One region of the Mesorhizobium humile genome, then DNA from elsewhere that is predicted to be linked to it. Evidence: predicted binding sites of a transcription regulator. Region 1 holds the regulator's gene; each other region holds the start of a gene.
What was found. Region 1 encodes PhoB, which activates phosphate uptake and scavenging genes when phosphate is short. Its sites were predicted from a motif close to TGTCATNNANCTGTCAT; they were not measured.
Positions count from the first base shown of each region.

Region 2: the regulator PhoB is predicted to act here: its motif matches at 4,326-4,342, upstream of RFM52_RS29415 (RNA degradosome polyphosphate kinase).
Region 3: the regulator PhoB is predicted to act here: its motif matches at 6,581-6,597, upstream of RFM52_RS08555 (acid phosphatase).

Region 1 covers NZ_JAVIIV010000010.1:213,719-224,348, reverse strand. The annotation lists gene RFM52_RS17365 (response regulator) at 1-1,035, shown strand, start outside; gene pstS (phosphate ABC transporter substrate-binding protein PstS) at 1,530-2,588, shown strand; gene pstC (phosphate ABC transporter permease subunit PstC) at 2,654-3,640, shown strand; gene pstA (phosphate ABC transporter permease PstA) at 3,644-4,495, shown strand; gene pstB (phosphate ABC transporter ATP-binding protein PstB) at 4,492-5,295, shown strand; gene phoU (phosphate signaling complex protein PhoU) at 5,316-6,023, shown strand; gene phoB (phosphate regulon transcriptional regulator PhoB) at 6,040-6,729, shown strand; gene RFM52_RS17330 (ROK family protein) at 7,058-8,299, opposite strand; gene xylF (D-xylose ABC transporter substrate-binding protein) at 8,666-9,706, shown strand; gene RFM52_RS17320 (sugar ABC transporter permease) at 9,960-10,630, shown strand, end outside.
Region 2 covers NZ_JAVIIV010000029.1:18,344-28,973, forward strand. The annotation lists gene RFM52_RS29405 (DoxX family protein) at 12-428, shown strand; gene ppx (exopolyphosphatase) at 441-1,976, opposite strand; gene RFM52_RS29415 (RNA degradosome polyphosphate kinase) at 1,973-4,168, opposite strand; gene RFM52_RS29420 (zinc-finger domain-containing protein) at 4,421-4,666, shown strand; gene RFM52_RS29425 (FAD-dependent monooxygenase) at 4,683-5,918, shown strand; gene RFM52_RS29430 (TIGR02117 family protein) at 6,150-6,815, opposite strand; gene RFM52_RS29435 (amino acid ABC transporter ATP-binding protein) at 7,013-7,816, opposite strand; gene RFM52_RS29440 (amino acid ABC transporter permease) at 7,832-8,989, opposite strand; gene RFM52_RS29445 (amino acid ABC transporter permease) at 8,994-10,181, opposite strand; gene RFM52_RS29450 (amino acid ABC transporter substrate-binding protein) at 10,244-10,630, opposite strand, start outside.
Region 3 covers NZ_JAVIIV010000004.1:168,026-178,655, reverse strand. The annotation lists gene RFM52_RS08575 (2OG-Fe(II) oxygenase) at 188-931, opposite strand; gene RFM52_RS08570 (carboxymuconolactone decarboxylase family protein) at 1,197-1,721, opposite strand; gene RFM52_RS08565 (OsmC family protein) at 1,726-2,148, opposite strand; gene RFM52_RS08560 (putative bifunctional diguanylate cyclase/phosphodiesterase) at 2,399-4,831, shown strand; gene RFM52_RS08555 (acid phosphatase) at 4,905-6,437, opposite strand; gene RFM52_RS08550 (cytochrome-c peroxidase) at 6,644-7,909, shown strand; gene RFM52_RS08545 (hypothetical protein) at 8,061-8,285, shown strand; gene RFM52_RS08540 (dihydrofolate reductase family protein) at 8,377-8,964, opposite strand; gene RFM52_RS08535 (winged helix-turn-helix transcriptional regulator) at 9,066-9,482, shown strand; gene RFM52_RS08530 (hypothetical protein) at 9,615-9,812, opposite strand; gene RFM52_RS08525 (hypothetical protein) at 10,349-10,495, opposite strand; gene RFM52_RS08520 (hypothetical protein) at 10,604-10,630, opposite strand, start outside.

The sequences.
Region 1 (10,630 bases):
GGCGAGATCGGCGTCGACAGCGCCGAAGGCAAGGGTTCGACCTTCTGGTTCACGGTTACGCTGCCCAGGGCCGAGCAGGGCGGACAGCGCATCATGCCGATCGACGTCACCGGCGCGCGCGTGCTCGTCGTCGACGACAATGCCGTCAACCGCTCGATCCTGAGCGAGCAGATGGCGTCGTGGACGTTCGATTCCTGCGCGGCCGAAAGCGGCGCCGAAGGGTTGAAGGTGCTGATTGCCGCCGCCGCCTATGGCGTGCCGGTCGACTGCGTCGTGCTCGACTACCAGATGCCCGGCATGACCGGCGCCGAGATGGCGCGCATCGTGCGCAACACGGCGGGCTTGGCGCATACACCCATCATCATGCTGACCTCGGTCGACCAGTCGCTCGCCAACACGGCCTATCGCGACCTCGGCATCGACGCGCAGCTGATCAAGCCGGCGCGCTCCTCCATCCTCCTGGAAACGCTGGTCGCGACCATCCAGCGCCATCGCCACAGCAGCGCCGCGGCGCAACCCGCTGTTGGCGGCGGCAGCCCCCCGCAAGCCGCGCCGGCGCCGACGGCGGCATCGGATCGCGCCATGCTGCAGCCGCCGCCGGGGCGGGCGCGTCCACGCCCCGCCGATGCGGAGCGCGGGCTCGACATCCTGGTGGCCGAGGACAATGAGGTGAACCAGCTGGTGTTCACCCAGATACTCGGCGAGACCGGTTACCGATTCGAGATCGTCGGCAACGGCCGCAAGGCGCTCGACGCCTTCAGCAAGCTCAATCCACGCATGATCCTGATGGATGTGTCGATGCCGGAAATGAACGGGCTGGAGGCGACGGGCGCTATCCGCCGACTCGAGGAGGACATGGGCACGCATGTGCCGATCGTCGGTGTTACCGCGCATGCGCTGAAGGGCGACCGCGAACGCTGCCTGGAAGCCGGCATGGACGATTACCTGCCGAAGCCGATCAGCCCGCGCGCGCTGCTGGAAAAGCTCGAGCGCTGGCTGAGCGCCGAAGCGGAAGTCCGGCGCAGCGCCGGCTAAGCGCGAGACAGACCGGCGGCACCCCGCGAGGAGCATTGACGCATACGTATGGTGCGATCGCACCATATCAAAGCATGTGCCAAGCCAGGACAATGGGCGTATCGATTCCGCCTTTCAGTTACGGGCGGGAGCGGCGACCGCCAACAAGAAACAGCGTCGACTCTACCCCAACGGACCCTGTTTTCGGCGATGGCCAGGCCATGATCCGCTCTGGCGTACAGGCAACGCGCTCTCGTCCGGATTTTATTTCCCGGCGGCCGTGACCCGGCCGCCGGGATATTTTTTGATTCAAAAGTCAGACAAGTTACTGATTCCCGCGGCAAACTCCGGCCGGTCCCGCGAGGCCGCCGCGGACCTCTCCAGACATCCCCGTTCGGGCGTTACTGGGCTGACACGAAACTGTCATGCGACTGTAATAATCGAGAGCTATTGCCCTCACCGGGCGCCGATACAACGGGTGCCGAGAGACCATCTTCCGAACAGGAGCAGGCCACATGAGACATTTCATCCGCTCGGCGGCCGTTGCGATTGCAATGGCTGCGGCATCAACCCTTAGCATCTCCGCCGCGATGGCAGCCGACATTTCCGGCGCCGGCGCCACCTTCCCCTATCCGATCTATGCGAAGTGGGCTGACGCGTACAAGAAGGAGACCGGCATCGGTCTCAACTACCAGTCGATCGGCTCCGGCGGCGGCATCAAGCAGATCAAGGCCAAGACCGTGACCTTCGGCGCTTCCGACGCGCCGCTGAAGGGCGAGGATCTCAACTCCACCGGGCTGGCGCAGTTCCCGATGGTGATGGGCGGCATCGTTCCGGTCGTCAACCTCGAGGGCATCAAGCCGGGCGAACTGGTTCTCGACGGTCCGACGCTGGCCGACATCTTCTCCGGCAAGATCACCAACTGGAACGACGAAGCGATCAAGAAGCTCAACCCCGACGCCAAGCTGCCCGACCAGGCGATCGCCGTCGTGCACCGCTCGGACGGCTCGGGCACCACGTTCAACTTCAGCTACTACCTGGCCGACGTCAGCGCCGACTGGAAGTCGAAGGTCGGCGTCAACACCGCGCTCGAATGGCCGGTGGGCATCGGCGCCAAGGGCAACGAAGGCGTCGCCAACAACGTCTCGCAGACCGGCGGCGCGATCGGCTACGTCGAATACGCCTATGCCAAGCAGAACAAGCTGACCTACACCGACCTGATCAACAAGGACGGCAAGAAGGTCGAGCCGACCGCCGCTGCCTTCTCGGCCGCCGCGGCCAATGCCGACTGGAGCTCGCAGCCGGGCTACGGCGTCATCCTGGCCAACCAGGCCGGCGCTGAATCCTGGCCGATGACGTCGGCCACCTGGATCCTCGTCTACAAGAAGCCCGACGACGCCGCGGCCACGACCGAAGCGCTCAAGTTCTTCGCCTGGTCCTACGCCAAGGGCGACGAGCTGGCCGCCAGCCTGGACTATGTTCCGATGCCCGACGCCGTCGTGAAGAGTGTCGAGGCGATGTGGGGCAAGGACATCGTCGACGCGAACGGCAAGCCGCTGTACTCCGGCATGTAAGTCCTAGCGAATAAGGAGGGCGCCTTTGGGCGCCCTCCTGTCTCTTTCGAAATGCGAGGGGGTAAATGACAGCCGTTTCCGAAGCCGCGACATCGTCCGCCCTGCGGACCAGAGAAGCGACAGTGCGCCGCTTCGCCTTCACCGACATGGCCTTCCGGACGGCCACCCGCCTTTCCGCCATCCTCGTGCTGGTTCTGCTCGGCGGCGTCGCGATCTCGCTGGTCGCCGGCTCGTGGGAGGCGCTGTCGAAGTTCGGCTTCTCCTTCCTCACCACCGAATCCTGGAACCCGGTCACCGAGAATTTCGGCGCGCTGGCGCCCATCTACGGCACCATCGTCACCTCGGCCATCGCCATCCTCATCGCCGTGCCGATCGGCATTGGCATCGCCGTCTTCCTGACCGAGCTTTGCCCGCGTCCTCTCAGGCGGCCGATCGGCATTGCGGTCGAGCTGCTTGCCGGCATTCCCTCGATCATCTACGGCATCTGGGGCCTGTTCGTCTTCGCGCCGTTCCTGCAGACGACGGTGCAGCCCTTCATCATCTATATTTTCCACGGCATACCGGGGCTCTCCAGCCTGTTTGCCGGCCCGCCCTACGGCATCGGCCTGCTGACCTCGTCGCTGATCCTCGCCATCATGGTGCTGCCCTTCATCACCTCGATCACCAAGGACGTGTTCGACACGGTGCCGGCGGTGCTGAAGGAATCGGCCTACGGCATCGGCTGCACGACCTGGGAAGTGACCCGGCGCGTGACCATCCCCTATACCCGCGTCGGCATCATGGGCGGCGTCATGCTCGGCCTCGGCCGCGCGCTCGGCGAGACGATGGCCGTCACCTTCGTCATCGGCAACGCGCACCGCATCAGCGCCTCGCTGTTTGCGCCGGGCACGACGATCTCGGCGACCATCGCCAACGAATTCACCGAGGCCGACGGCGATCTCTATACGTCCTCGCTGGTATCGCTCGGCCTGATCCTGTTCATCATCACCTTCATCATCCTCGCGCTCGCACGCTACATGCTGTTGCGCATCGATAGCCGCACGGGAGCCTGACCGATGTCGACTGCCGCATCGCTTCACCAAAGCCGCAAACGCAAGAACGCCGTGATGATGGCGCTGTGCGTCGTCGCGGCGGGCATCGGCCTCGCCTGGCTGGCGTTGATCCTCGGGGCGCTGCTCTATAAGGGGCTCTCCGGGGTGAACCTGGCCGTGTTCACGCAGATGACGCCGCCGCCCGGCGACGCCGGCGGCCTGCTCAACGCCATCTACGGCAGCATCGTCATGACCATCATCGGCATCATAGTCGGCACGCCGATCGGCGTGCTGGCCGGTACCTACATGGCCGAGTACGGGCGCTTCTCGAAGCTCACGACGATCGTGCGCTTCATCAACGACATCCTGCTGTCGGCGCCATCGATCATCATCGGCCTGTTCGTCTATGAGCTGATGGTACGGCCGATGGGGCACTTCTCGGCGATTGCCGGCGCCGTCGCGCTGTCGATCCTGGTGATCCCCGTCGTGGTGCGCACCACCGAGGACATGCTGAACCTCGTGCCCAACGCGCTGCGCGAAGCGGGCACCGCCATCGGCGCGCCACGCTGGGTGGTGATCCGCTCGGTCGCCTACCGCGCGGCCCTGTCCGGCATCGTGACCGGCATCCTGCTGGCGATCGCCCGCATCTCCGGCGAGACGGCGCCGCTTCTCTTCACCGCGCTCAACAACCAGTTCTGGTCGAGCAATCTCAATGCCCCGATGGCCAGCCTGCCGGTGACCATCTTCCAGTTCGCCCTCAGCCCTTACGAGGAATGGCAGCAGCTGGCCTGGACGGGCGCACTCATAATCACCCTTACGGTTCTCGGGCTGAGCATCATCGCCCGCAGCCTGACCGGACGCAGAGAGGACAGATGAAACCGATGTTGTCCACCGACCTGAACGTAGCCGACACGACCGTCGAGAAGGCCAAGATCGAGGTCAAGAACCTCAATTTCTACTATGGCCAATCGAAGGCGCTGAAGGACATCAACCTGTCCTTGCCGGAGCGCAGCGTGACCGCCTTCATCGGCCCGTCGGGCTGCGGGAAGTCGACGCTGCTGCGCGTGCTCAACCGCATCTACGAGCTCTATCCGAAGCAGAGTGCCGAGGGCCAGGTACTGCTCGACGGCAAGAACATCCTCGACCGCTCGCAGGACCTCAACCTGCTGCGCACCAAGATCGGCATGGTGTTCCAGAAGCCGACGCCGTTCCCGATGTCGATCTACGAGAACATCGCCTTCGGCGTCAGGCTGTATGAGAAGATCAGCAAGGCCGAGATGGACAGCCGCGTCGAGTCGGCGCTGAAGCGCGCCGCGCTGTGGAACGAGGTCAAGGACAAGCTCAACGCCAGCGGCCTCAGCCTTTCCGGCGGCCAACAGCAGCGCCTGTGCATCGCCCGCACCGTGGCGGTGAAGCCCGAGGTCATCCTGCTCGACGAGCCGGCCTCGGCGCTCGATCCGCTGTCGACCGCCAAGATCGAGGAACTGATCGACGAGTTGCAGGCCGACTATACGATCGTCATCGTCACCCACAACATGCAGCAGGCGGCGCGCGTGTCGAGGCAGACGGCGTTCATGTATCTGGGCGAGCTGGTGGAGTTCGACCGGACCGAGAAGATCTTCACCTCGCCGCGCGAAAAGCGCACGCAGGACTACATCACCGGCCGCTTCGGCTGAGTTCATACGAGGACATCATCATGGCCGAACATACCGTCGCTTCCTTCGACGAGGATCTGAGGCAGATCAGCCGGCTCATCAACGACATGGGCGATCTGGCCGGCTCCATGGTCGGCGGCGCGACCAGGGCCCTGCTCGAAACCGACAATGCGCTGGCGCAGCGCGTCGTCTCCGACGACGCCATCATGGACGCGCGCCAGCGCGAGCTCGACGACCGCGCCATCACGCTGATCGCCAAGCGGCAGCCGATGGCGGACGACCTGCGCAACGTTGTCGGCTCGATCCGCATGGCGGGCGATCTCGAACGCATCGGCGATCTTGCCAAGAACATCGCCAAGCGCGTTGGCGCGGTCGGCGTCAGCACCGCGCCGCGCGACCTCACGCATTCGATCGATTCCATGGCGCAGCTGGTGCTGATCCAGGTCCAGGCCGTGACCCAGGAATATATGGTGGGCGACGCCACTGCGCTGGCCAAGCTGCGCAACGACGACGAGCGCATCGACGTCAAATACACGTCCGTCTTCCGCGAGCTGTTGACCTACATGATGGAAGATCCGCGCAACATCACCGCTTGCACGCATCTTCTGTTCTGCGCCAAGAATCTCGAGCGCATCGGCGACCATGTGACCAACATCGCCGAGAACGCCTATTATGTGCTCACCGGTACGCAATTGCCCGCCAACCGTCCCAAGCAGGACGAGACGGCAATGTCGGCGCCGGCGGCCTGACGAGAAGGTTACCCCGATGATCGCGCCACGCATCATGGTGGTGGAGGATGAGGAGCCGCTGGGGGTGCTGCTCCGCTACAATCTCGAATCCGAGGGTTACCAGGTGGAAGTGGTGACCCGCGGCGACGAGGCCGAAATCCGCCTTCAGGAAAACGTTCCCGACCTGCTCGTGCTCGACTGGATGGTGCCGGCGGTTTCCGGCATCGAGCTCTGCCGGCGCCTCAGGATGCGGCCCGAGACCGAGCGGCTGCCGATCATCATGTTGACGGCGCGGGGCGAAGAAAGCGACCGCGTGCGCGGGCTCTCGACCGGCGCCGACGACTACCTGGTCAAGCCGTTCTCGACGCCGGAATTCATGGCGCGCGTCAAGGCGCTGCTGCGCCGCGCCAAGCCGGAGGTGCTGTCCAGCGTGCTCAAGGTCGGCGACATCGTGCTCGACCGCGAGTCGCATCGCGTCTACCGCAAGAAGAGCGAGATAAGGCTCGGCCCGACCGAGTTCCGCCTGCTCGAATTCATGATGCGGCATCCTGGCCGCGTGTTCTCGCGCAGCCAACTGCTCGACAATGTCTGGGGCGAGACGATCTATATCGACGAGCGCACGGTGGACGTCCATGTCGGCCGCCTGCGCAAGGCGGTCAACAACGGCCGCATGCCCGACGTCATCCGAACCATTCGCGGGGCGGGTTACGCGATCAGGGAGGATTAGGGATAGGGCGCGGAAGCGCTGACGGGCTCCGCTCCCGGCATCTGCGATGGTGATTAGCCGAGACGCTTCTAGCGTCGTCATCCACGGGCGGAGCAAGGAGCGTAGCGACGCAGCGCAGACCCGAGGATCCATTCCGTGACTTCGACGCGCCGGGGCGGTGCAGAATTCTGCTCCGCTGCGCCTACGATCGAAGTAACGGCATGGATTCCAGGGTCTGCGCTGCGTCGCTTCGCTCCTGCTTCGCCCTGGAATGACGAAGCTGCGGGGCCATCGCTAATCTCAAGCGTCTGCTGCTGTCCTCAGCGACCAGCGGTCACTTCAAAGCCGCTCAGGCCACGTTTTTTCCGCTGCCCGCTCTTGCCTGCATGCCCGGCGCGAAAATCTCCTGGTCGACGAAGGTCAGCGCGCGCATGGCGCAGCCTTCGCGGATCAGCGGCAGCTCGTTAGGCTCGGTGTCGAAGGAGATCGATTCCGAGTGCTGGCCGCCCGCGGTCTGGGCGATCGCCGCCCTTAGCGCCGGCTCGATCAGGTCGAAGGCGGCCGCGCTGACGCCGACCATGGCCACGGGCGCCGGGTCGATGAGGGCGAACAGGCTGCCGAGACCGAAACCAAGCGCCTCGCCGGCCCGACGGTAAGCCTCCCGCTCGGGGCCGTCCTTCTCGCGCGCCTTGGCGGCGAGGGCTCGCATGTCGGCGTCGCCGACGTCGACCGGCTCGGCGTCCTCGCTCATTTTCATGGCGCTGCGCCAGATCGCGTAATTGCCGGCATAGGCCTCGACGCAGCCGCGCCGGCCGCAGCGGCAAAGCGCGCCGCCCGGGCGGTGGATCATGTGGCCAAATTCGCCGCCCGAGGAATGCGTGCCGGTGAACAGCGCGCCCTTCAGCACCAGACCCATGCCGATGCCGTGCGACAGGAGGATGGCGATGAAGTCGTCGCGATAGCGCTCGGGGTCGCGCCATTGCAGCGCCACCGCCATCATGTTGCAGTCGTTCTCCATGGTGGCGGGGATGCCGAATTCCTGCTCGAGGATGTCGGCGAAAGGAATGTCGGTCAGCGGCGTTATCGGCGACCACAGCATGGCCCGTGCGTGGGAATCGGTGATGCCCTGGATGCCCATGGCGAGGCGGGCGACGCTGCTCACGTCGAGGTCGGGATCCTGCAGCCGGCGCCGGACGATCGCCACGCATTCGCCGATCAAGTCGTCGCGGGGCATGACAAGCGTGTCCAAGCGCTGCTGCTCCTCGGCGACCACCTGGCCGGCATAATCGATCACGGCGACCGACAGGAAGTTCAGCGACAAGACCACGGTCAGCACCGCGGCGGCTTCGGGGTTCAGCGCCAGGCCGATCTGCGGCCGGCCGCGTTTCAGCGCCGTCGGCTCGCTGGCCTTGCTCTCGGTGAGAATGCCTTCCTGGATCAGATCGGCGGAGATCGCCGAAATGGTCGAGTGGCTGAGCCCGGTGGTGGCGGCAATCTCCGTGCGCGAAGGCTGGCCGGCGCGGCGCACGGCCGAAATCACCATGGCGCGGTTGCGCCGGCGCAAATCGTCGTGACGGATTCCGACCGACATGTCTTCGCACGTCCTCCCCGGTCATCGCGGCCTTGTGATGATGCCATGGCCTAGCGTTGACACGCCAGACGGTTCACCATTTGCGGAAACGGCGAACCGTCTGTCTTTTGTTCTGACGCAATTCCGGGCGGAAAACCGCTGCGCACTTTTCCTGGAATTGCTTCTGGATACTGGCAGAAGCCAAGGTCCATGTCATTATTTATTGCGGGTGTCGAAAAAAATGTTCGGACCCATCAAAACCCATCAGAATCGCAGTTGACAGCGTCGTTTTGCTGGATCACTATTTTTTTGAGGCTCGAAAAAAAGCCTCTTTACCGGCCTTCGGGCCAGTCTGGGTCGCGCCGCACAGAGCGCAGGGAGGATATCATGAAGAAATTCGCAGCCGCCATCCTGGCGGGCGTTGCCATGTCGCTGACGTTGGCGTCGGTCGCCGAGGCGAAGGACAAGGTGATCGGCGTCTCTTGGTCGAATTTCCAGGAAGAGCGCTGGAAGACCGACGAAGCGGCGATGAAGGCAGCCATCGAGGCCGCCGGCGACAAGTATATTTCGGCCGACGCGCAGTCCAATCCGGGCAAGCAGCTGACCGATGTCGAAAGCCTGATCTCGCAGGGCGCCAATTCGCTGATCATCCTGGCTCAGGATGCCTCGGCCATCGGTCCGGCGGTGCAGAAGGCGCTCGACGAAGGCATTCCGGTCGTCGGCTATGACCGCCTGATCGAGAACAAGGACGTCTTCTACCTGACCTTCGACAACAAGGAAGTCGGCCGCATGCAGGCCCGCGAGGTGTTCAAGGCCAAGCCGGAAGGCAACTACGTCTTCATCAAGGGCTCGGGTTCCGATCCGAACGCCGACTTCCTGTTCTCGGGCTCCATGGAAGTGCTCAAGGCGGCGATCGACAGCGGCAAGATCAAGAATGTCGGCGAGGCCTATACCGACGGCTGGCTGCCGGCCAACGCGCAGAAGAACATGGAGCAGTTCCTGACCGCCAACGACAACAAGGTCGACGCGGTCGTGGCGGCCAATGACGGCACCGCCGGCGGCGTCGTAGCGGCGCTGACGGCGCAAGGCCTGGCCGGCACCGTTCCGGTCTCGGGTCAGGACGGCGATCACGCGGCGCTCAACCGCATCGCGCTCGGCACGCAGACCGTGTCGGTGTGGAAGGACGCGCGCGAGCTTGGCAAGAACGCCGCCGAGATCGCCTCGCAGCTCGCCAACGGCAAGAAGATGGGCGACATCGCCGGCGCCAAGGACTTCACGACGCCTGGCGGCAACACCGTCAAGTCGCTGTTCCTGACCCCGATCGCGATCACCAAGGACAATCTCAACGTCGTCATCGACGCCGGCTGGATCAAGAAGGACGAAGTTTGCGCTGGCGTTGCCGCCGGCAGCGTCAAGGTCTGCAACTAAGTTTGCCGGCTCTCGATCAAAATCCTGCGCCGCGGCCTGGAGCGGTTCGATGAACCGCTCCAGTTCCTTGTTGCCGCAATCCCGGACGGGAAGCTACGGCGAAGTCGCCGATCCCAACCGCCACGCACTTTTCCTGGGATTGCTTTGAAGCCGCGGCGTTTTCTCAAAAAGATTTGTGTTTCCGCCTCTGGCGGATAGCTTCTAGGCTTGGCCAGGCATCCGCGTCAGACGGGCAGGCCGGCGGGAGGAAATCATGACCGATACGACGTCTACCCAATCGGCGGACACCGCGCGCGCGTCGGAACTTGGCGCTGTCGCCAGGTTCCTGAAGGCAACCGAGATCGATACCCGCATGCTCGGCATGATAGGCGCGCTGCTGCTGATCTGGGTCGGGCTGCACGTGATTTCCAGCCTGCGCCTCGGCGTCAATCCGCTCGACTTCGACAGCCGCACCTTCCTGACGCCGCGCAATCTGTGGAACCTGTCGGTTCAGACTTCGGCCGTGGCGATCATGGCCTCAGGCATGGTGCTGGTCATCGTCATGCGCAACATCGACCTGTCGGTCGGATCGGCCGAAGGGGTGATCGGCATGGTCATGGGCTTTGCCCAAGTGCATTTCCTGGTTCGCTTCGTCGGGCTTGAATTGGGCAATCCCTGGATCTGGGTCCTGGCATTGCTGATCGGCCTGGCGCTCGGCCTCATCATCGGCGCCTTCCAGGGCTTCATCATCGCCTATCTCGAAGTGCCGGCCTTCATCGTCACGCTGGGCGGATTGCTGGTATGGCGGGGCGCTGCCTGGTGGGTCACCAGCGGCCAGACCGTGGCGCCGCTCGACGCCACGTTCCAGCTGATGGGCGGCGGCCCGGCGGGCTCGATCGGCGCCAAGTGGAGCTGGGCCGTCGGCATCGCCGCCTGCCTGGCGGT
Region 2 (10,630 bases), on a different contig from region 1:
AGGTGGTGGTCATGGCCCGCAACGCACTGCTTCTCATCGCGCGACTGCTGCTCGCCGCCCTGTTCGTGCCGTCGGGGCTTCAAGCACTCAGCGACATCGCCGCTACGAGCAGCTATTTCGCCGGCCTCGGCCTGCCCTTGCCCACATTGGCCGCCTGGGGGACCGGCCTGTTCGAAGTGACCGCCGGATCGCTGATCCTGATCGGCTTCCAGACGCCGATCGTTGCGTTGCTGCTTGCCGCTTTCTGCATCGCCGCCGGCTTCATCGGCCATTACCACCAAGGCGACGATCCGATGTTGTCCTTCCTGCATCAACAGATGCTGATGAAGGACATCGCCATTGCCGGCGGTTTCCTGGCGCATGCCATGGCCGGCGCTGGCGCCTGGTCGCTGGACGGTCGCGGCTTCGGGATCGCGGCGCCGAAGTGAGCTAAGCCGGCCCTATTTGACCGAAATGCTCGGCCCGCCTTCCACCGCCAGCACAAGGCGGCGGTTGGTGATGCGCGCAAGCTGCGCCAGACGGCCAGCCGGCCGTTCGCCATAAAGATCGGCGAGCGAGGCCGGCAGCACCAGGGCGAGCGCGCCGTTGCCGCGGCTTTCCCATTTCAGCCTCGGCATCACGCCGGGCATCGCTGCGGTGAGCAGATAGACCACGCGCATCATCGCCGCCAGCAAGCGGGCGCGCTCCAACAGCCTGGGCGGCGCCAGCGCCTTGATCTCGGGCGCGATGCCGTCGTTGAAGATGCCGTCGTGGCGATAGGCGTTGGCCAGAGCCAGATAGGCGCGGCCCGGATGGTCGACGCCGATGAAAGAGGCATGCGCGATGATGTTGAGCGACTGCCTGCCGCGATATTCAGGATGCGCGCGCCAGCCGATGTCGGCGAGCAGGCAGGCGGCATGGCGGTAGCGCGCCTCGTCCTCCGTCTCGTCGATGCCGAAGGCCTTGAACGCCTTGCCGGTCCATTCGACCAGGTCATGCGCGTGGTGCACCGAGCGCGAGCGCAAAAGCGCCAGTTCCTCGGCGGCCGAGATCAGCGGATCGGATTTCTGCTCCTCGGCGTCGAGCAGCGAATAGAGGAAGCCCTCGCGCACGCCCTGCGCCGAAACCACGATCTTAGAAGGCTGCATCGCCGTCATGATCTCCTGCAGCACGACGGCGCCGTAGGGCAAGAGCGAGCGGCGGTTCTTGGAGACACCCTCGATGCCCCTCACCTTCTCGACCTCGCCCTTGGCGACCTGTTTCAGGAAAGCCTGCGCGCTGTCGGCCGATATCTCGTAGTGATGCATGACGCCGAGCGGATAGTTGGTCATCTCCATATGCAGCCTGGCGAGGTTTCGCCAGGTGCCGCCGACGGCGTAGAAGACCCTGCCCTGCCCGCCTTTGAGCAGCTTTGCCCGCGCCAGCTCCTGGCGGGCGATCTTCTGGGCCTGGACGAGCGAGTTCTTGGCCATGTCCTGCAGGCGCAGGCCGCCAAGCGGCAGCGTGATGCCCTGGCCGATCGTCTCGCGGTTGATGTCGATCAGCTCGAGGCTGCCGCCGCCGAGGTCGCCGGCGATGCCGTTGGCGGGATGGAAGCCGGACATGACGCCGAGCGCAGAATAATAAGCCTCCTGGCGGCCGGTGAGTACGCGGATCTCGGTCCTCAGCACGTCCTCGGCGCGGTGGATGAAATCGGGACCGTTGCCGGCCTCGCGCGCGGCGGCGGTGGCCAGCACATACATATGCTCGGCGCCGGCTTGATCCGAAAGCGCGCGAAAACGACGGAATTCCTCCATCGAGCGCGTCACCGCCTCGGGATCGAGCTTACCCGTCGAAACGATGCCGCGGCCGAGGCCGGCCAGCATCTTTTCGTTGAACAGAAGCGTGGGCGAGCGGGCCAGCCCCTCATAGACGACAAGGCGGATCGAGTTCGATCCGATGTCGATGATCGACAGCGGCCGCCGGTCCTGAAGCCGGCCCTGGGAAACTGCGATCACGCGGCGCCGTTCTTCTTGCGGCGCTTGAACTGGGCAATGCGCTTGGGCGCATGCGATTTCAGCGCGTCACCCCGTCCCGACAGGCTCGGATTGGTCATGAAATATTCCTGCGCGTTGAACGGTTCCTCGCCTTCCTCCAGCACAACGCGCCGGGAGGTGCCGTCAGCCAATACGTCGAAACTTTGCTGGTTGTCCATGATGTTGCCCAGCATGATCTGGCCGAGCACCTGTTCATGCACAGTTGGATTGGTGATGGGCACCAGGGTCTCGACGCGGCGGTCGAGATTGCGCGGCATCATGTCGGCCGACGAGATGTAGACGATCGCCTCGTCCGACGGCAGGCCGTGGCCGTTGCCGAAGCAGAAGATGCGGCTGTGCTCGAGGAAACGGCCGACGATCGATTTCACCCTTATGTTCTCCGACAGACCGGGCACCTGAGGCCGCAGGCAGCAGATGCCGCGCACGACGAGGTCGATCTCGACGCCGGCGCGGCTGGCGTCGTAAAGCGCATCGATGATGGTCGGATCGACCAGCGCGTTCATCTTCATCCAGATGCGCGATGGCCGGCCCTCACGGGCATGGAGGATCTCGTCCGAGATGTGTTTCAGGATGCGCTTGCGCAGCGTGAAGGGCGATACGGCAAGGCGCATCTCCTCGGCCGGCTCGGCATAGCCGGTGATGAAATTGAAGAGCTGCGCGACATCGCGCGCGATCGTCGGGTCGGTGGTGAAGAAGGACAGGTCGGTGTAGATGCGCGCGGTGACCGGGTGGTAGTTGCCGGTGCCGAGATGCACGTAATTGCGCAGCTTGCCGTCCTCGCGGCGCACCACCAGCGACATCTTGGCGTGGGTCTTCAATTCCAGGAAGCCGAACACGACCTGCACGCCGGCGCGTTCGAGGTCGCGCGCCCAGCGGATGTTGGCCTCCTCGTCGAAGCGCGCCTTGAGCTCGACCAGCGCCGTGACCGACTTGCCGGCCTCTGCAGCGTCGATCAGCGCGCGCACGATCGGGCTGTCGTTCGAGGTGCGGTAGAGCGTCTGCTTGATCGCCACCACTTCCGGGTCGGCAGCGGCCTGACGCAGGAACTGCACCACCACGTCGAAGGACTCGTAGGGGTGATGGACGACGATGTCCTTCTCGCGAATGGCGGCGAAGCAGTCGCCGCCATGCTCGCGGATGCGCTCGGGAAAGCGCGGATTGTAGGGCGTGAATTTGAGATCATCGCGCGGAATGGCGACGATCTCGGAGATCTGGTTGAGTGCCAGCGGACCAGTGAGCACGCTGATGCGGCTCGACGAGACGCCGAGCTCGCCGGCGACGAAGTCGCGCAATTGAGCCGGCATCAGCGTGTCGAATTCGATGCGGATCACCGAGCCGCGACGCCGCCGCTTCAGCGCCGTTTCGAACAGGCGCACCAGGTCTTCCGACTCTTCCTCGACCTCGATGTCGCTGTCGCGGATGATGCGGAACGTGCCCGAGCCCTTGACCTCGTAGCCGGGGAAAAGCTTGCCGATATAGATGCCGACCACTTCCTCCAGCGGAATGAAGCGGACATGGTTCTTGCGGTCGGGCAGGCGGATGAAACGCTTGAGCGCCACCGGCAGGCGCAGCAGTGCGCTCATCTCTTCGCCATTCTTGCGATGACGCAGTTGCAGGGCGATGGAAAAGCCGAGATTGGGAATGAAGGGAAACGGATGCGCCGGGTCGATCGACAGCGGCGTCAGCACCGGGAAAACCTGTTCCTGGAAATGCTCCTCCAGCCAGGCCTTCTCGTCCTTGGTCAGCGCATCGCGGGTGATGCTTTCGATGCCTTCCTTGTTGAGCAGGACCATCAGTGCCGAGAGGCTCTTCTGCTGGTCCTCCTGCAGGCGCTCGACCTCGCGCAGCAATTGCTCGAGCTGCTGCTCGGGCGTGCGGCCGTCCGGGCTTTTCAGCGCGATGCCCTCGCGCACCTGGCCGGCGAGGCCGGCGACGCGGACCATGAAGAATTCATCGAGATTGGCGGCCGAGATCGACAGGAAGCGGACGCGCTCGAGCAGCGGATGATGCTCGTTCAGCGATTCCTCCAGCACGCGGCGGTTGAACTGCAGCCAGGAGAATTCGCGGTTGACGAAACGGTCGGGATTGCCGCCGTCCGGGCTTGCCGCCACGACGGTGATGAACTCGCTCTGCACAGGCTTCAGTTCGTTCATGGTTTCCCGCTCTTGCCCGCTACCGTCCCCAGGGAGCGCCGCATATTGCCGTTCGGCGACGCTCTAACATGTTTTTGTGACGCATGATCGTCACGGAATCGATCCGTGCGCGGAGCCATGCGCTTAACCGGCTCAACTTATCCTCTGCCAGCCTTTTGCGACAGTTTGATTTCATCGATCTTGCAAACTGGCCTGTTATGCTCCAGATGCAGACGGGTCACACCCACTGGCCGAACCCAATTGGAGACGACGATGGCAGGCGGTAGCATTCCCCATTTCCAGAACGACGCGGGCCATCCGGTCATCGAGATCGGCGTCAGGGAATTCATGTGCACCGGCGCCAACCCGCCTTTCGACCATCCGCATGTGTTCCTCGACATGGGCGACGACAATGAAAAGGTCTGCCCCTACTGCTCGACGCTCTACCGCTATTCGCCGGCGCTGAAGGCGACGGAAACGCAGCCGGCCGGCTGCCTCTATGTCGACCAGGCCGCCTGACCCTTTTTCCTCGATCATGGCTGAAACACGGTCCCAGCAAATCGTCATCGCCGGGGCTGGCATCGCCGGATTGACGGCGGCGCTCGCTTTTGCCGAGCGCGGTTTCCCGGTAAAGCTGTTCGAGCAGGCAAAGCAGCTCGAAGCCGCCGGCGCCGGGCTCCAGCTTTCCCCCAACGCGACCCGCATCCTGCGCCAGCTCGGCGTGCTCGATCGCCTGCTGGCCGACGCGATCCGGCCTGAAGCGGTGGTGCTGAAGGACGCGAGAAGCCTGCGCGAGCTGGCCCGCGTGCCGCTTGGACAAGCCGGAGAAAAACGCTGGCGCGCGCCCTATCTGGTGGCGCATCGCGCCGACCTGCAGGCAGCGCTGATGGCGGCAGTGGCGGACCGGCCCGATATCGAGCTTGCCATCGGCGCGCGCGTGACCGACATCGCGGCCGACGCGCCGGGTATCAGCGTGACAGTCGAGACGGATGGCAAATCTGCACAGGTCGCTGGCAGCCTGCTGGTCGGAGCCGACGGCGTCTGGTCCACGGTTCGCGCACAGCTTGCCGGCGGGGAATCCGGTTTCGCGAAAAGCCGCTTCTCGGGCCGACTGGCATGGCGCGCCACAGTGGCGACCGAAAGCCCCGCAGGGCAGGCTTTTGCCGAGATCGGCGCGGCGGGATGCGTCACCACCTTCCTGCATCCCGGCTTCCATATGGTCGCCTATCCGGTGAGTAAGGGCAGCGCCATCAATCTCGCCGCCTTCACCAAGGGCGAGCGGATCGCGGAAGGCTGGTCAGGCCATGCCGACCCGGCCATCCTCTCCAGTGCCATGCGCGGCACCGCGGCGAAGCTCGCAAGGCTCGTCGCGCTGGCGGGGCCATGGACGGCGTTTCCGATGCACACGGTCCGGCAACAGCGCTGGGCGGTCCCGCAAGGCATCGCGCTGATCGGCGACGCCGCGCATGCCATGACGCCGTTCGCGGCGCAGGGCGCGGCGATGGGGATCGAGGATGCCGCGATGCTGGCCAATCTGGTCGCCGATTTTCCGGACGATCCGAAGCAGAGCCTGACTATCTGGGAGAATCTGAGACGGCCGCGCGTCGAAAAGGTGCTGAAGCGCGGCACGCTCAATCGCCTGGCCTGGCATGCCAGGGGACCGGTGGCGATTGCCCGCAACCTGGTGCTGGCGACGCGGCCGGCGGAGAAACTCGCGGCCGATCTGGACTGGCTGTATGGCTGGGAGGAGCGGAAGGTTGTGAGGCGGTAGTGGATGCCTAACGGGCGAAAAGTTGGATAGGCTGGCGGGACAGCGCCCCCCTCTGTCCTGCCGGACATCTCCCCCGCAAGGGGGGGAGATTGGCAGCTCACGCGCCTCGTTCATCCTGCGACGTTGGCGATTGGCGAAAGCCGCAGCTACAGCTGATCTCCCCCTTGCGGGGGAGATGGCCGGCAGGCCAGAGGGGGGTGTGACGGAACTCGGCGCTCGCTTGGACGAGTGCTAATTGTACATCCTCAGCGACCACCCCAACGACATCGGCAGCGGGTTCCACCATCCCGTGCGAAGGCCTGCAATACGCAGTCCTGCTGCCGTCCAGGTGTTGCAGCCGACCAGAGCGTTGAAATGGCCGTTGGCTTCGTAGAAACGGTCATAGGTTGAATAGCCCGCATTCTCGATCACCACTGGTCCCTCAGGCCCTTGCTGGAAACTCGCGGCGATGTAGTCGAGCAACGTCGAAAAGTGCTGCTCGTCGATGTCGAAACCTGCAACATCCGGGTGTGGTTCCTTGATCGCGCCGGCAAGATCGACATGCATCACCGAAGCGTCGAGCGTCAGCGCCTTCAACACCGGCCCGGCCTTCAGTTGCGACCAGGTCGGCGTCTCCAGATAGAACGCGCGACCGCCCCAGCCGAAGACGATGTAGCGCTCCTCCGGCGCGCCCATCGGCAGACCGGCATCGGCCAGGAAGGCAAAGCGCCGGCGCACGCCATCGTCGAGGGGCACGGCGATGTCGGTGTGGATCGGGTTCTTCAGCACCAATATGTGGCGCGTCCCCTCGCCGCCGGCGGCGGCTGGCCAGAGCGGGCGCGGCACCAGCGTGCCGAGCGCGGCGGCAAGCACCACCGCACCCACCAGCATCGCCAAGTATCGCAGGATTCTTCCCATCGGGCGCGGCGGTTCTGTCCGGGACGTCGTCATACTCGGGCTTGACCCGAGTATCCATGCCGTGACCTCTGCCGAGGGGTGCAGCGGTGCGGAATTCTGAAACGTGGCAACGCCTCGGTGTCACGGCATGGATTCTAGGGTCTGCGCCGCGTCGCTCGCTCCTTGCTCCGCCCTAGAATGACGAAGCAGAGGCCCGCTCAGTGCAGGATCTGCGACAGGAACAGTTTCGTACGCTCATGGCGCGGATGGTCGAAGAACTCGGCCGGCGTGTTCTGCTCGACGATCTGGCCCTGATCCATGAAGATCACGCGATTGGCGACCTTGCGGGCAAAGCCCATCTCGTGGGTGACGCAGAGCATGGTCATGCCCTCTTCCGCCAGCCCCACCATCGTCTCCAGCACTTCCTTGATCATCTCCGGATCGAGCGCCGAGGTCGGCTCGTCGAAGAGCATGATGCGCGGGTTCATGCACAGCGAGCGCGCGATCGCCACGCGCTGCTGCTGACCGCCGGAGAGCTGGCCCGGATATTTGTTGGCCTGTTCCGGAATCTTGACGCGCTTGAGGAAATGCATGGCGATCTCCTCGGCCTGCTTCTTCGGCATCTTGCGCACCCAGATCGGCGCCAGCGTGCAGTTCTCCAGGATGGTCAGATGCGGGAACAGGTTGAAGTGCTGGAACACCATGCCGACCTCGCGGCGCACCTCGTCGATCTTCTTCAGATCGTTGGTGAGCTCCTTGCCGTCGACGATGATCTTGCCCTTCTGATGCTCTTCCAGCCGGTTGATACAGCGGATCATGGTCGATTTGCCCGATCCCGAAGGTCCGCAAATGACGATGCGCTCGCCGCGCATCACCTTGAGGTTGATGTCCTTCAGCACGTGGAATTCGCCATACCATTTGTGCATGCCAACGATATCGATGGCGACATCGGTGGTCGAGACATGCATCTTTCCGGCATTGACCTTGAGGTCTTCCGCGCTGACGGCGTTTTCGGTGGCCATGGCCAATTCCCCTTTTTATCTTTTGTAGCCGGTGTCGAGCCGGCGTTCGGTGTACATTGAATAGCGCGACATGCCGAAGCACAACAGCCAGAAAACGAAGGCGGCAAAGATCAGGCCCGACTTCGGGGTCTGTGGCGTCGCCCAATTGGGGTCGGCGAAGTTCTGCTTGACCACGCCGAGCAGGTCGAACATCGAGATGATCAGAACCAGGCTCGTGTCCTTGAGCATGCCGATGAAGGTGTTGACGATGCCGGGGATGACCAGTTTCAGGGCCTGCGGCAGCACGATCAGGCCCATCTTCTGCCAGTAGCCGAGGCCGAGCGAGTCGGCGCCTTCATACTGGCCCTTCGGGATCGCCTGCAGGCCGCCGCGGATCACTTCCGCCATGTAGGCGGCGGCAAACAGCGACACGCCGATCAGGGCCCTCAGGTATTTGTCGAAGCTGACGCCTTCCGGCAGGAACAGAGGCAGCATGACGCTGGCGAAGAACAGCACCGTGATCAGCGGAATGCCGCGCACCGTCTCGATGAAGACGATACAAAGCCATTTGATGATCGGCATCTTCGAACGCCGGCCGAGCGCCAGCAAGATGCCCATCGGCAGCGACACGGCAATGCCGACGAAGGACAGGCTGAGCGTGACCAGCAGCCCGCCCCAGCGCGGGGTCTCGACATGCGGCAGGCCGAACACGCCGCCGACCAGCAGGAAGAAGGCGACGACCGGCAGCGCCACGAAGAGCAGAAGCGCGTTCAACCCCTTGCGCGGAACGCGGGGGATCAGCATCGGCACCAGCAGCGCCACGAACAGGATGGCGACCAGAATCGGCCGCCAGCGCTCCTCGATCGGATAGGTGCCAAACATGAACTGGCCGAACTTGGCGTTGACGAAAGCCCAGCAGGCGCCGGTCCAACCGTCGGGCTGGATGCCGCCTTGCGAAGCGGTCGTGCATACCGTGCGGTCCGGCCCGGTCCACTGGGCATTGAGGAAGGCCCAGTTGATGACCTGCGGCAGGATCCACAGCACGATGGCGATACCGAGGATTGTGAGGACGGTGTCGCCGACCGAACCGATCAGGTTCTTGCGCACCCAGGCATAGGCGCCGCGTTCGGTAGGCGGTGCCGGCTGGGCAAGCGCCATCTCGGTGCGCACCCAGGACATGTCGTGTTCCTGCATGGCCCTACCTCTCCACCAGCGCCATTCTGGCGTTGACGATATTCATGACAAAGGACGTCACGAGGCTCAGCACCAGATAGGCGATCATCATGATGAACACGCCCTCCACCGCCTGGCCCGTCTGGTTGAGCACCGTGCCGGCAGTCGCGGTAAGGTCCGGATAGCCGATGGCGATCGCCAGCGAGGAGTTCTTGGTCAGGTTGAGATACTGGCTGGTGAGCGGCGGGATGACGATGCGCATCGCCTGCGGAATGACCACCAGCCGCAAGATCGGACCGGAGCGGAGGCCGAGCGCACCCGCCGCTTCGCTCTGCCCCTTGCTGACCCCCCTGATACCGGCGCGCACGATCTCGGCGATGAAGGCCGCCGTGTAGAAGGAGAGTGCCAGCAAGAGCGACAGGAATTCCGGCTTGACCCAGAAGCCACCGGTCAGGTTGAAGGTCGACTGCTTCGGAAAATCGAAGGTGAGCGGCATGCCGCCGAGCAGGAAGGCCAGCACCGGCAGGCCGACGACAAGCGCGAGCGACGTCCAGAAGACCGGGAACTGCTGGCCGGTCGCCTTCTGTCGCTGTCGCGCCCTGTGGGCGACGAACCAGGCCATTGCAATGGCCAGCAGCAATGCGACACCCATCAGCCAGGAGCCGTCCCCCCAAACGGCGCGCGGAAAATAGAAACCGCGCTGGTTGAGGAAGGAGCCGAAAGGCAGGTGGATGCTCTCGCGCGGCGGCGGCAGCACGGCGAGCACGCCTGAATACCAGAAGAAGATGACCAGCAGCGGCGGGATGTTGCGGAAGATCTCGACATAGACCGTGCAGATCTTGCGGATCAGCCAGTTCTGCGACAAGCGGCCAATGCCGATGGTGAAGCCCACGATCGTGGCAAGCACGATGCCGGCGACGGCAACGATGATCGTGTTGAGCAAACCGACGACCAGCGCGCGGAAATAGGTCGAGTCGGACGTGTAAGCGATCGGCGTGTCGGAGATGTCGAAGCCGGCCCTGCTCCTGAGGAAACCGAAGCCTGAAGCGATGTGCAGGCGCTGGAGGTTCTCGATGACGTTGTGGACGATCCACCAGATCGAGCCGAACAGCAGGATCACGACCAGCGTCTGAAAGAACAGGCTGCGTATTCTCGGGTCATTGATGAAGGAGCCGCGGCTCGGCTCCTCGCGAAGGATTTCCTGCGAAGCCATGGACCGTCCCCTGGAAAGAGAAACCGGGAGGCAGACAACCTGCCTCCCGGATCACGTTTCAATCAGCGGATCGGCGGACCGTATTGCAGGCCGCCCTTGGTCCACAGCGCGTTGATGCCCCGCGCGATCTTGAGCGGGCTGCCCGATCCGACATTGCGCTCGAACATTTCGCCGTAGTTGCCGACAGCCTTGACGATGTTGACGACAAAGTCGTTGGAAAGGCCGAGATCGGCGCCGTACTTGCCGTCGGGCTCAGTGCCGAGGAGGCGCTGGATGTTCGGGTCGGTCGACGTCTTCATCTCGTCGACATTGGCCTGCGTGATGCCGGCTTCCTCGGCGTTGAGCAGCGCGAAATACGTCCACCGCGCAATATGCGCCCACTGGTCGTCGCCCTGGCGCACGGCCGGGCCGAGCGGCTCCTTGGAGATGATCTCGGGCAGCACGACATG
Region 3 (10,630 bases), on a different contig from region 1:
TCGGCAAAGCCGAGACGGAGAGGGGAACGCCCTACGAAGGCCCCCTCTCCGTCCGCTTCGCGGACACCTCTCCCCCGCTTTGCGGGGGCGAGGAACCCAAGCCTTCAAGGCCGGCGGGACAGCACCCCCTATGTCCTGCCGGGCATCTCCCCACTTGAGGGGAGATCAGCAGCTTTGGCGCATCACTCTACTTCGCGTCGTGGAAGATTATGCCCACGGTGTGTCGTTGTCCTGATCTCAACCGGCTCACGCCGTGGCGCAGGTTGACCCGGTAATACCCCTTGGTTCCCTGCACCGGCCGATTGTGCACGGCGAAGATCACCGCATCGCCGCGCTTGAGCGGCACCACCTCGGCGCGGCTTTGCATGCGCGGGCGTTGCTCGGTGAGCACAAACTCGCCGCCGGTGAAATCCTCGCCCGGCTCGGACAACAGGATTGCCACTTGCAGCGGAAAGGCGAGCGCGCCGTAGAGGTCCTGGTGCAGGCAATTGAAGTCGCCGGGGCCGTATTGCAACAGGAGCGGCGTCGGCCTCACCTGGCCTTCGTCGTGGCAGCGCTTCAGGAAGGCGGCGTGGTCGGAGGGATAGCGCTGCGCGACACCCATCTTCTCGTTCCAGTCATTGGCGACCGTGGCGAGGCGCGGATAGAGGGCTGTGCGCAGGCCCTCGATCAGGTCCGGCAGCGGATACTTGAAGTACCGATATTCACCCTTGCCGAAGCCATGGCGGGCCATCACGACATGGCTGCGGAAATGCTCCTGATGCGGATAGAGGCTGGCGACATCGGCGCATTCTTCCGAAGACATCAGGCCGGGCATGACGGCGCAGCCCTGGGCATTGAGATCTGACACCAGCGCGCGCCAATCCTGCGCCGCGACGCGGGATTCGGCCGAGCGGCTGGCGCGCTTGGTGTTGAGGGAATGGATGGTCATGGGCGCCTCCTTTGCTTGGTGTCAAAGTGGGGCGGAGGCGACGTTGGAACCACCCGATACATGACAAGATGGCGACGCGCCGACTTCCCCTTCTCCCCCTTGTGGGAGAAGGTGGCCTCGCGAAGCGAGGTCGGATGAGGGGTGTTGGAAGCAATGAGGCGGCGGCAATTTCACACTTGTTGCCAAGCTGGAACACCCCTCATCCGTCTCGGCGCTATCGCGCCGATCCACCTTCTCCCACAAGGGGAGAAGGAAAGGCCGCGTTTCACCGCTTGCGATATCCTTCCAACTCCGGATCAAGCTCCACCTTCACCGCATTGGTGAACACGCAGGTTGCCACCATGATGCCGGCGAAGGCGGTGAGGTTGACCAACAGCGTCTCGTCATAGCGGGCCTTCAACGCGGCCCAGGTCTCGTCCGGGACGGCATTCGCGTCGGCCGCGACCGCCTTGCCGAAGCCGATCAGCAGCGTCTCGTCGGCCGACGGCTCGATCCCCTCGGGATCGACCCCGTTCTCGATCAGCGCGCGGCGGAAGAAGGTGACCGGGATCTCGGCGCGCATCGTCTCGGCGATCACCTTCGAGAACAGCCAGATGGCGCGGTCGTCGAGTGTGGGCTTGAGAAGGTCACGCAGCGTGAACCATTCGGCGTAGATGCGGTGGGCGGCCGGCGAGTGCAGCAAGACGCGCTTCATGTTGGTCATGCGGCCGCGCAGCGCGAGCTCGCGGTCGTGCTCGGCGCGGATTTCTTCGGAGGCGGTCGCGTAGTCGATAGGGGATAGATGCGCCATGCGCTCACCCCAGCGTCGCGTGAAGCGTCGGGGCGCCGCGCAGCGTGTTGGAGACGGTGCAGATGTCCTCGGCGTCCGCCAATATCCGCTCTTTCGTCGCGGCGTCGAGGTCGCCGGCAATCTCCAACCTGACGGCGAATGTCTCGACCCGTGACGGCTCGTCCTTCGCCTTCTCGCCGGTGACCTCCGCCCTCACCTCGCCCAGGCGGTCGGCGACGCCGAGACGATTGGCGGCGATGCGGGCGCTGAGCACCATGCAGGCGGCCAGGGAAGCGTAAAGCAGGTCGAGCGGATTGAAGCCCGGAGCGCTGACCGACGTCACCACATCGACAGTGCCACCGGTTGGTGTGGTCACCGTCGGCAACCTACCAGGCGGGAGGGCCGCCAGCGCACCGGTCGTTCTGGTCCTCACCTTGAGCCCACTCATCAACTGTCCTTTCCGCCCCGGGGCCGCCGCGAGGGCGCTCCACGCCCAGGCGCGCCGATGCCTTCGCACTTCATGACGGTGCCTTCGCACTTCATATTGTATCCCTTACTTCGCACAAGATGGATTTCAGCCACCCTCGTGCCAGTCCGGCGCGCGAAAATCGTCCACCCGCCGCGCCGACGGCAGCGGATCATTAGCGCTTCCTAAACCGCAAAGGGGTATGCCTTGCGGATTAGCGGTGGAGTCGTCGATGAGCGCCTTCAGGCGAATGGCCGGATTTGTGCTGATCCTGTTGACAGGGGCTGTGACGCTGGCCGCGCTGCGCATCGACTCCGAGCGCAATTTCGCCCTTGCCAAGCAACGCTACCTTGAGAATTCGCAGGCCGGATCCAGGGCGACCGCCAAAACCGTCGAGGATGCGCTGCGATCGATCTACGAGAATGTCCGGACGCTGACCTATCTGCCCAGCGTTCAAAACCTCGACCGGCATGGCACCAACCTCGGCGACGAGGGCCGTGCCACGATCCAGCAGATCTACAACAACCTGGCCAGCAACGTTTCCATTTCCGAAGTCTACTTCCTGCCGCTGGACTTCGACCCCGACCGCTTCGATCCGGTGACAGGCAAGCTCGAGGAGCCGATCCTTCAGTTCGACCAGCTGATCGTCAACGCCAGGGCAAGGGCCGATGCCGACGATCGAAAGCCGAGGAAGCTGGACAATCAATCGCTTCAGCGGCCGGCGGAGGAGGTCGAGACCTATGAGTACCACGAACTTGCCAAGCAGCTTGCCTGGCTGAAGGCGAATTATCCGGATTCAAGTGGCATCGACGGTCTCAACGTGCCGATCATCGGCACGAAGGAACTGATCACCTGCGACAACACCGATTTCATCCACAGCGGCAACGATGCCGACCGCTCGGGCTTCATCCTCTCGGTTCCCGTTTTCGCGGCCGACGGCACCCTTCGCGGCTCGGTCTCGGCGATCATGCTGACCTCGGCGTTGCGCAAGCTGCTGCCCAGCAGCGACTACGTCATCGTCAATTCCGACTATGGCTTCGAATCCGACCAGCACCGGCTTTCGACAGCCCTGGCGGCCGACACAAAATCGTTCACGGCGCCAGATTCCAAGCTGATCTATTCCGAAGTCATTCCGCTCTCGCTCAACGATCCCAGAAGCGCATGGCGGCTGTGGGCCGGCTTTCCCAACAGCCGGTTCGAAAGCGACGTCGATGTCCAGTCGGTGAAGCAATTCGAGCTGGCGGGCTACGCCGCCATTGCCGTCGTCACGCTGCTCGCCCTGGCGTGCTGGTATGCGATCGCGCGGAGCATGTCGATGCAGGCGGAGGCTGCCGAAACCCTGGAGCGGCGCGTGGAGGAACGCACCGCCGAGATACAGCATCTTGCGACACACGATATTCTTACCGGACTGCCCAATCGCGGCCTGCTGGCCGAGACGATGGACGACGCGCTGCGGAGCTTGCGGGACGGCGAAAAGTTGGCGGTACACTGCATCGACCTCGACCGGTTCAAACCGGTGAACGACACGCTCGGCCATCCGGTGGGCGACGAGCTTCTCGTGGCCGTGGCCAAGCGCCTCAGGCAGCAGGCCGGCGAAACCGCGATGGTGGCGCGGGTCGGCGGCGACGAATTCATCGTCATTCAATTGCTTTTTGACAGCGACGCGCAGGCCGGCGGGTTGGCCAGCCGGGCCATTCACGCGCTTTCGGCGGAATTCGTGATCCAGGGACACAAGATCGGCATCGGCGCCAGCGTCGGCATCGCTGTGTTTCCCGACGACGGCGACAGCTCGGAAATCCTCATCCGCAACGCCGACCTCGCGCTCTACAAGGCCAAGATGGAAGGCCGAGGCACCTGCCGGTCGTTCGAGCCGGGAATGGATGCGCGCCTGCAGGAGCGTCGCCTGCTCGAAGCGGAACTGGCGCTTGCCGTGGCGCAGGATCAGTTCGTGCTGCACTATCAGCCTCTGCATGACGCAAAGACCTCCAAGCTTACCGGCTTCGAAGCCCTCGTGCGATGGAACCATCCGCGGCTCGGCCTGCTGCCGCCGGGCGAATTCATCCAGCTCGCGGAGGAAACCGGGGTTATCGAAGGGCTTGGCGAGTGGATCATGCGGCAAGCCTGCGCAGACGCGGCGAGTTGGCCTCAGCCGGTCAAGATCGCCGTCAATCTCTCGCCGGCCCAGTTCAAGCAGCAGGGTCTGCCGCTTCAGGTTGCCTCGGCGCTCGCCACGTCCAATCTCTTGCCGTCACGGCTGGAGCTAGAGATCACGGAGTCGGTGCTGTTGGCCCACAATGAGCATACGATCCAAACGCTGCACGGCCTGCGCGACCTTGGCGTCAGCATCGCCATGGATGACTTCGGCACCGGCTACTCCTCGTTGAGCTACCTGCGGTCGTTTCCGTTCGACCGCATCAAGATCGATCGCAGCTTCGTCAGCCTGATGTGCGAGAGCAGCGAAAGCCGGGCTATCGTCAAGGCCGTCGCCGAACTCGGCAGCACGCTCGGCATGACGACCACGGCGGAGGGCGTCGAGACGCAAGACCAGTATCTGCTGGTCAGGGAGAACGGCTGCACGGATGTCCAGGGATGGCTGTTCGGGCGGCCTATGCCGGCCTCCCAGCTGCATGTGCTTTTCGAGCAGCACGCAGCCTTGACCGCATAGGTGGTTCAGCGGTCCGGCGCCAGGCCAACGAAATGGCCCGCCGAGGCGGGCCTTTTCGTTGGGTGTTCAACGCCTACTTCGTCAGATCGAGCGCCGCCGTCAGATCGCCCATCGGCGGCTGGTCGTTGTTGCGCAGCGCCTTGTCGCGGGCGACGATGCCCGGCAGCACCGGCAGGTTGTAGCGGTTGGTGATGAAGCGCAGGATCGAGGTGGTGTCGTACTGCGTGTGGTCGACCATGCCCATCTTGGCATAGGGCGAGATGATGAAGGCCGGGATGCGGTTGCCCGGGCCCCAGCGATCGGCCTTGGGCGGCGCGACGTGGTCCCAGAAGCCGCCATTCTCGTCATAGGTGACGACGACCAGCATATGCGCCCATTGCGGGCTCTTTTCGAGATGCGCGACGAGGTCGGCCAGATGCTGGTCGCCAGAGGTCACATCGGCATAGCCGGCGTGCTCGTTGAGGTTGCCCTGCGGCTTGTAGAAGGTGACGGCCGGCAGCTTGCCGTCGTCGATCGCCTTGATGAACTCGACGCCGTCGAGGCCGCCATCCTTGATGTGCTCGGCGCGAGCGGGCGTGCCCGGCGCATAGGCCGCGAAATAGTTGAAGGGCTGGTGGTGGAACTGGAAATTCGGCACGGGCGTCGCGTTCTTGCCGTCGAGCGCCGCCTGCCAGGCGCCCGAATACCAGGCCCAGGAAATGCCCTTCAGCGACAGTAGGTCACCGATGGTGATCTCGTGCTGCGGCGGCAGCGTGGTCGGCTGCGCCGGATCGGCCAGCGCCTTGTTACCACCCTCCGCCGGCTTGTTGGCGCTCGGCTGGTAAGGCGGCTGCATGGTGTTGACGGCGTAGAAGTCGGGCGTGATGGCGCCGTCATTGGCGAATTTCGGCACGCCGCCAAGCGCCGAGGGCGGCGAATTGTCGGCCGGCTTCAGCGTCACGCCATCCGGCTCGACGACGGCGATCTGGCCCTTCACCGGGCTGGTGTCGGCGTTCGGATAGTAAGGCGCGCAGGCGCAGGCGAGCATGAAGTGGTTGAGGAAGGAGCCGCCGAAGGCGCCCTGGAAGAAGTTGTCCGCCAGCACGTATTTCTTGGCGATCGCCCACATCGGCAGGTTCGAGCCGTCGTAATGGCCCATGACCAGCGAGCCGGAATCGGCCCAGGCGACGAACTTGTCGTTCCGGCCGCCGTCGATCTGCATCTGCTCCTGGTAGAAGCGGTGCCAGAGGTCGTGCGTGACGACGTTGGTGCTCTCGTTGAAGCCCTTGGGGTCGTCGATCGCGAAAGCGGCATTGGGAAGATGCGCGCTCTGCGCTTCCGTCACCGCCGGGGTGACGCCCTTGCCGGTCAGTCCGCCCCATGCCGGCGGCAATTCCGAAAGCGGCTTGCCGTCGCGGTCGAGCTGGCGCGCCTGGTCGAGCGAGACATTGGCCAGGCCGTTGGCGCCGGGGAAGCCGCCATAGAGGTTATCGAAGCTGCGGTTCTCGGCGTAGATGACGACGACGGTGTCGATCTTGTCGTAGCCGGGAGGAGCCGCGTGGGCAGCAACGGAGAGCGATGCCAGCGCCGTGGAGGCGAGGCAGAGCGAGAGAAAGGACCGGGTCATCGGGAAATGCCTCGTGGCTTGGGAATGGCTGGAGGACGGCAATGCAGGCAAGCAACCTGCATCTATGCCCAGCTACTTCGGTGCGTTGTCACCTTTGTGACAGTTCCGCCCCGGCCGAACACGGTTTCGTGAGCGAATACGCCGGTCATCAATCCGTTGCACTCGATCCTTACGTCGCGAACGAAATCTGGCGAAGGAAATCAGGGATGTCGCCACAGACGATGGGACGGAAAAATCACACGATCGCCCTTCTGACTGCCCTGACGGTCGGCTTGACCGCGCCTGCCAACACCGCGGAACCTTCCGGCGTCCATCCCGGCCCCATGTCGCGCCAGGACGCTTTTGCCCGCGCCGACGCGCTGACTGCGCTCGGGCGGCAGATGTTCTTCGACCCTTCGCTCTCGGCCTCGGGCAAGCAGGCCTGCTCGTCCTGCCACGATCCCAACCACGCCTTCGGACCGGCCTCGGCTTCGCCGGTCGAGATAGGCGGGGCAAAGCTCGACCAGCCGGGCGTCCGCACTGTCCCATCGCTGCGCTACCTGCAGGCGGCGCCGGCCTTCACCGAGCATTTTTACGACTCCGAGGATGAAGGCGACGAGAGCGTCGACAATGGGCCGACCGGCGGCCTGACCTGGGACGGCCGCGCCGATCACGGCAAGGACCAGGCGAGGATCCCGCTGCTGTCGCCCTTCGAGATGGGCAACAAGGACGAGGCCCAGGTGGCCGCCAGCCTGCGCAAGGCTTCCTATGCCGGCACCTTCAAGGCGGCGTTCGGCGCCGATGTCTTCGACCATCCGCAGGACGCTTTCGAGGCTGCGGTGGATGCGCTCGGCACCTTCGAGCAGAGCAGCGCCGACTTCTATCCCTATTCCAGCCGCTACGACGCCTTCCTCGCCGGCAAGGCGCAGCTTTCCGCACAGGAGCTGCGCGGCCGCATGCTGTTCGAGGACGAGACCAAGGGCAATTGCGCAAGCTGTCACTTGAGCGAGCCGGCCAATGACGGCGAGCCGCCGCAATTCACCGACTACGGCCTGATCGCGATTGGCGTGCCGCGCAACCCGGCGATCCCCGCCAATGCTGATCCCAATTACGTCGACCTTGGCCTGTGCGGTCCGCTGCGCACTGATTTCAAGGGACGCGCCGAATATTGCGGCCTGTTCAAGACGCCGACCCTGCGCAACGTGGCCTTGCGCAAAAGCTTCTTCCACAATGGCTATTTCCACTCCCTGCGCGAGGCGGTCGCCTTCTACGCCAGCCGCGACAGCGATCCGGCGCGCTGGTATCCGACGATGGCGGACGGCACGGTCGACAAATTCGACGACCTGCCAAAGGCTTACTGGCCGAACCTCAACACCGACCCGCCGTTCAACGGTAGAAAGCCCGGCGACAAGCCGGCGCTGAGCGACGCCGAGATCGACGACATCGTCGCCTTCCTTGGCACGCTGACCGACGCCGACCAGGCGGGGCAGTAAGGCAAGCGGCCAAGGCGATTGATGGGGGCGCACGGCATGCTTGCAGCCGGGGCCGTCTATCCACCGTAAATGTGTGCCAATGTGAGCCACGTCATAGGAACGCCAAGTCGCGTCTGCTATGTTGCCCATCTCTTCACAGATGGAGTCTCCGATGAGGTTCGTCGCGGTGCAGGAGCCGCCCGGCAGCAGTTGGGCGGTGTTCGATGCGGGCAATGGCGCGCCGGCCGAATATGCCGGCCGGGTGCTTATCGGCCTGACATCGCGCGAGGCCAGCTGGTTCGTTGCCGCAGGCAACGACCAGGCGGCCTGGCCACGGCCCGGCCGGCCAGCCGCGCAACTGCGGCTGGTCAGCGGAGGCGGCTCGCAGCCGATCTAGGAAAGGCACGGCCAAACAGGCGGTTGAGAAGCCGCGCTGCCGGATTGATTCAAGCGGATTGATTCAGGGCAGCGCGACTTCGGTGTTGCCCTCATTGCGCCGGTGCGTAGCGGCTCACCACCATGCCGCTGGCATAGGGCTTCGAGCCGAGGAGCTTCAGCCTGCCAAAACCGCCCTCGTCGAAGATGCGGCGGCCGCTGCCCAGAACCGCAGGATTGACGAAGAGCTGGAACTCGTCGACCAGGCCGGCGGCGATCAGCGCGGCGGCAAAGCCCGCGCCGCCGAACACGGCGATGTCGCCGCCCTCGCCTTGCTTCAGCGCAGCGACCTCGCGTGGCAGGTCGCCGCTGACGAGCCGCGTGCGTTCCCAGCGCGATGCCTCGAGCTTGCCGCTCGCCACAACCTTCTCAGCCTCCAAGATGCGCTGCGCGAAGGCGTAGAAAGGGTCCTTCGGAAATTTCCTCGCCGCGTTGCCCCAATGGGTCAGATACCCCTCCTCAGCCATCTTGCGGCTCAACAGGATGGTGTCGATACAAGCAAAGGCGGCGTTGAAGTCCCGCTTGAGCTCCTCGTCCCAGGCGCTGTCATCGCCCCATTCCCAGAGCTGCCAGCGATGCCCCTCGTCGGCGCCGACAAAACCGTCGACCGACATCTGCATCTGCAGGATGAGCTTCTTCATGTCCGGTCCCCTCGCGCTTAATTGCTTTACTTTCGGAACCATTTGACCCAGATCGGGAAATGATGTCAATAGTAGAGTGATTTAAAAATGGAACCATACCGATGTCGACCAAGGGACGGTCCGGCTGCCCGATCAGCCTCTCGCTCGAATTGCTCGGCGACCGCTGGACGCTGCTCATCATCCGAGACCTGGCCTTTGCCGGGAAACGGCATTTTCGCGAGTTCCTGCAATCCGCCGAAGGCATCTCGTCGCGCACGCTGGCCGAGCGGCTGCAGACGCTGGTCGACGAAGGCGTCCTCACCCGCAGCGACGACCCGAGCCATGGGCTGAAGGCGATCTATCGGCTGACCGATGCCGGCATCGACCTTTTGCCGATGCTGGCGGCACTGGGCGCCTGGGGCAGCAAATATCGCAAGGCCGACAACGACCTCGCCCGGATCGCTGGTGAGCTCGCGGCCGGCGGCCAGCCGGCGCTCGAGCAGATGAAAGAAAAGCTGAAAACCGAGCATCTGGGGTAACGGGGCGGCGTGCTGTCGGCGCACCGGCCGTCCAATGCTGCGGCGAGGCGGCCGCCAGCGTCGGCTGTCCGCGAGCCGATCGACAAACATTGGACAACAATCCCCCCTCGCCTGTCAGCGAGGCCGTCCGTGTCACTGCAGCCCTACCGGCTCCTCGGCCGGCGGCTCCCCGGGCAACCCCAGTCGCAGCCGCTCCTCCTCGGCGAATATCTCGGCCTGCGCGTGAATGTCGAACACTTGCTGCGTCAGCCTGCCGCCATCGACGACCCGCACTATCCATTGGCCATTGAGGGTTTTTACGCGGACACTGTCTGGCTCGCTTGTTACCATATACAGCCCCTGCTCATCGCTCGAAGAACTTCCTGCCTCCGACCAAATACGATCTAGAGCGCCTGGAGTTGCCGGAAAGCGGGGCTTATTAGTCTTTAGTGCAAGGGTACTCGCCAATATCCGATATATTTGCGGATCGTGATGAACAAAAACGAGCATGGAGACGAAGGGATGCCGTTGCGCCCCAGCTCATTGGAATTCGACTTCGATATCGAGTTCGGTCTGCGATACGATACGGCAGCGCATTTCGAAAGCGTCTGAGCGGACTTGCAGATTGCGCAGTCTGGCGCTTGGGCGGGCGGGAGCGCGAACGAATTCGCCGCGCGGCTGCGGCCCGGTCGCCTTGGGGGGTGATACTGGGTTCGGCGGCCGGGCCTGACCGGAGTTTGCGAGGCCGCCGGCTGTCATAAACATGCGCTCGGGCTCAGCCAAGGACAAGAACGACCTAGGCCCTAGGACCAAAGCTGCAAGGACATGGCCGACAGGACCAGTTGCGCTTTGACGACTGGGAAGAAACGTGCCGAACGCCGGCCGCGTCAAAAGCCCAAGAAATGCCGACCGAGGAGATAGCCGAGCGCCGCCACGACCAACGGAAACAGCGCCGGCGCCGCCCTGCTGAACAGCGAGGGGTTTATCTCCTTGGCAGGAGCGCTGGATTTGGCATTGCCGAGGTTTTTGGTCATGAACTCATTACCGGTTGGGGGCTAGCTGCCGGCTGGTCCATTAAATTAGAAGTCGCTTATTAAGTTTCCGGCAAGCCCAACGCTACAATTCGCGGCAATTTATTCCGACTACTGGGTGCGCTCGGCAAGCGCAAA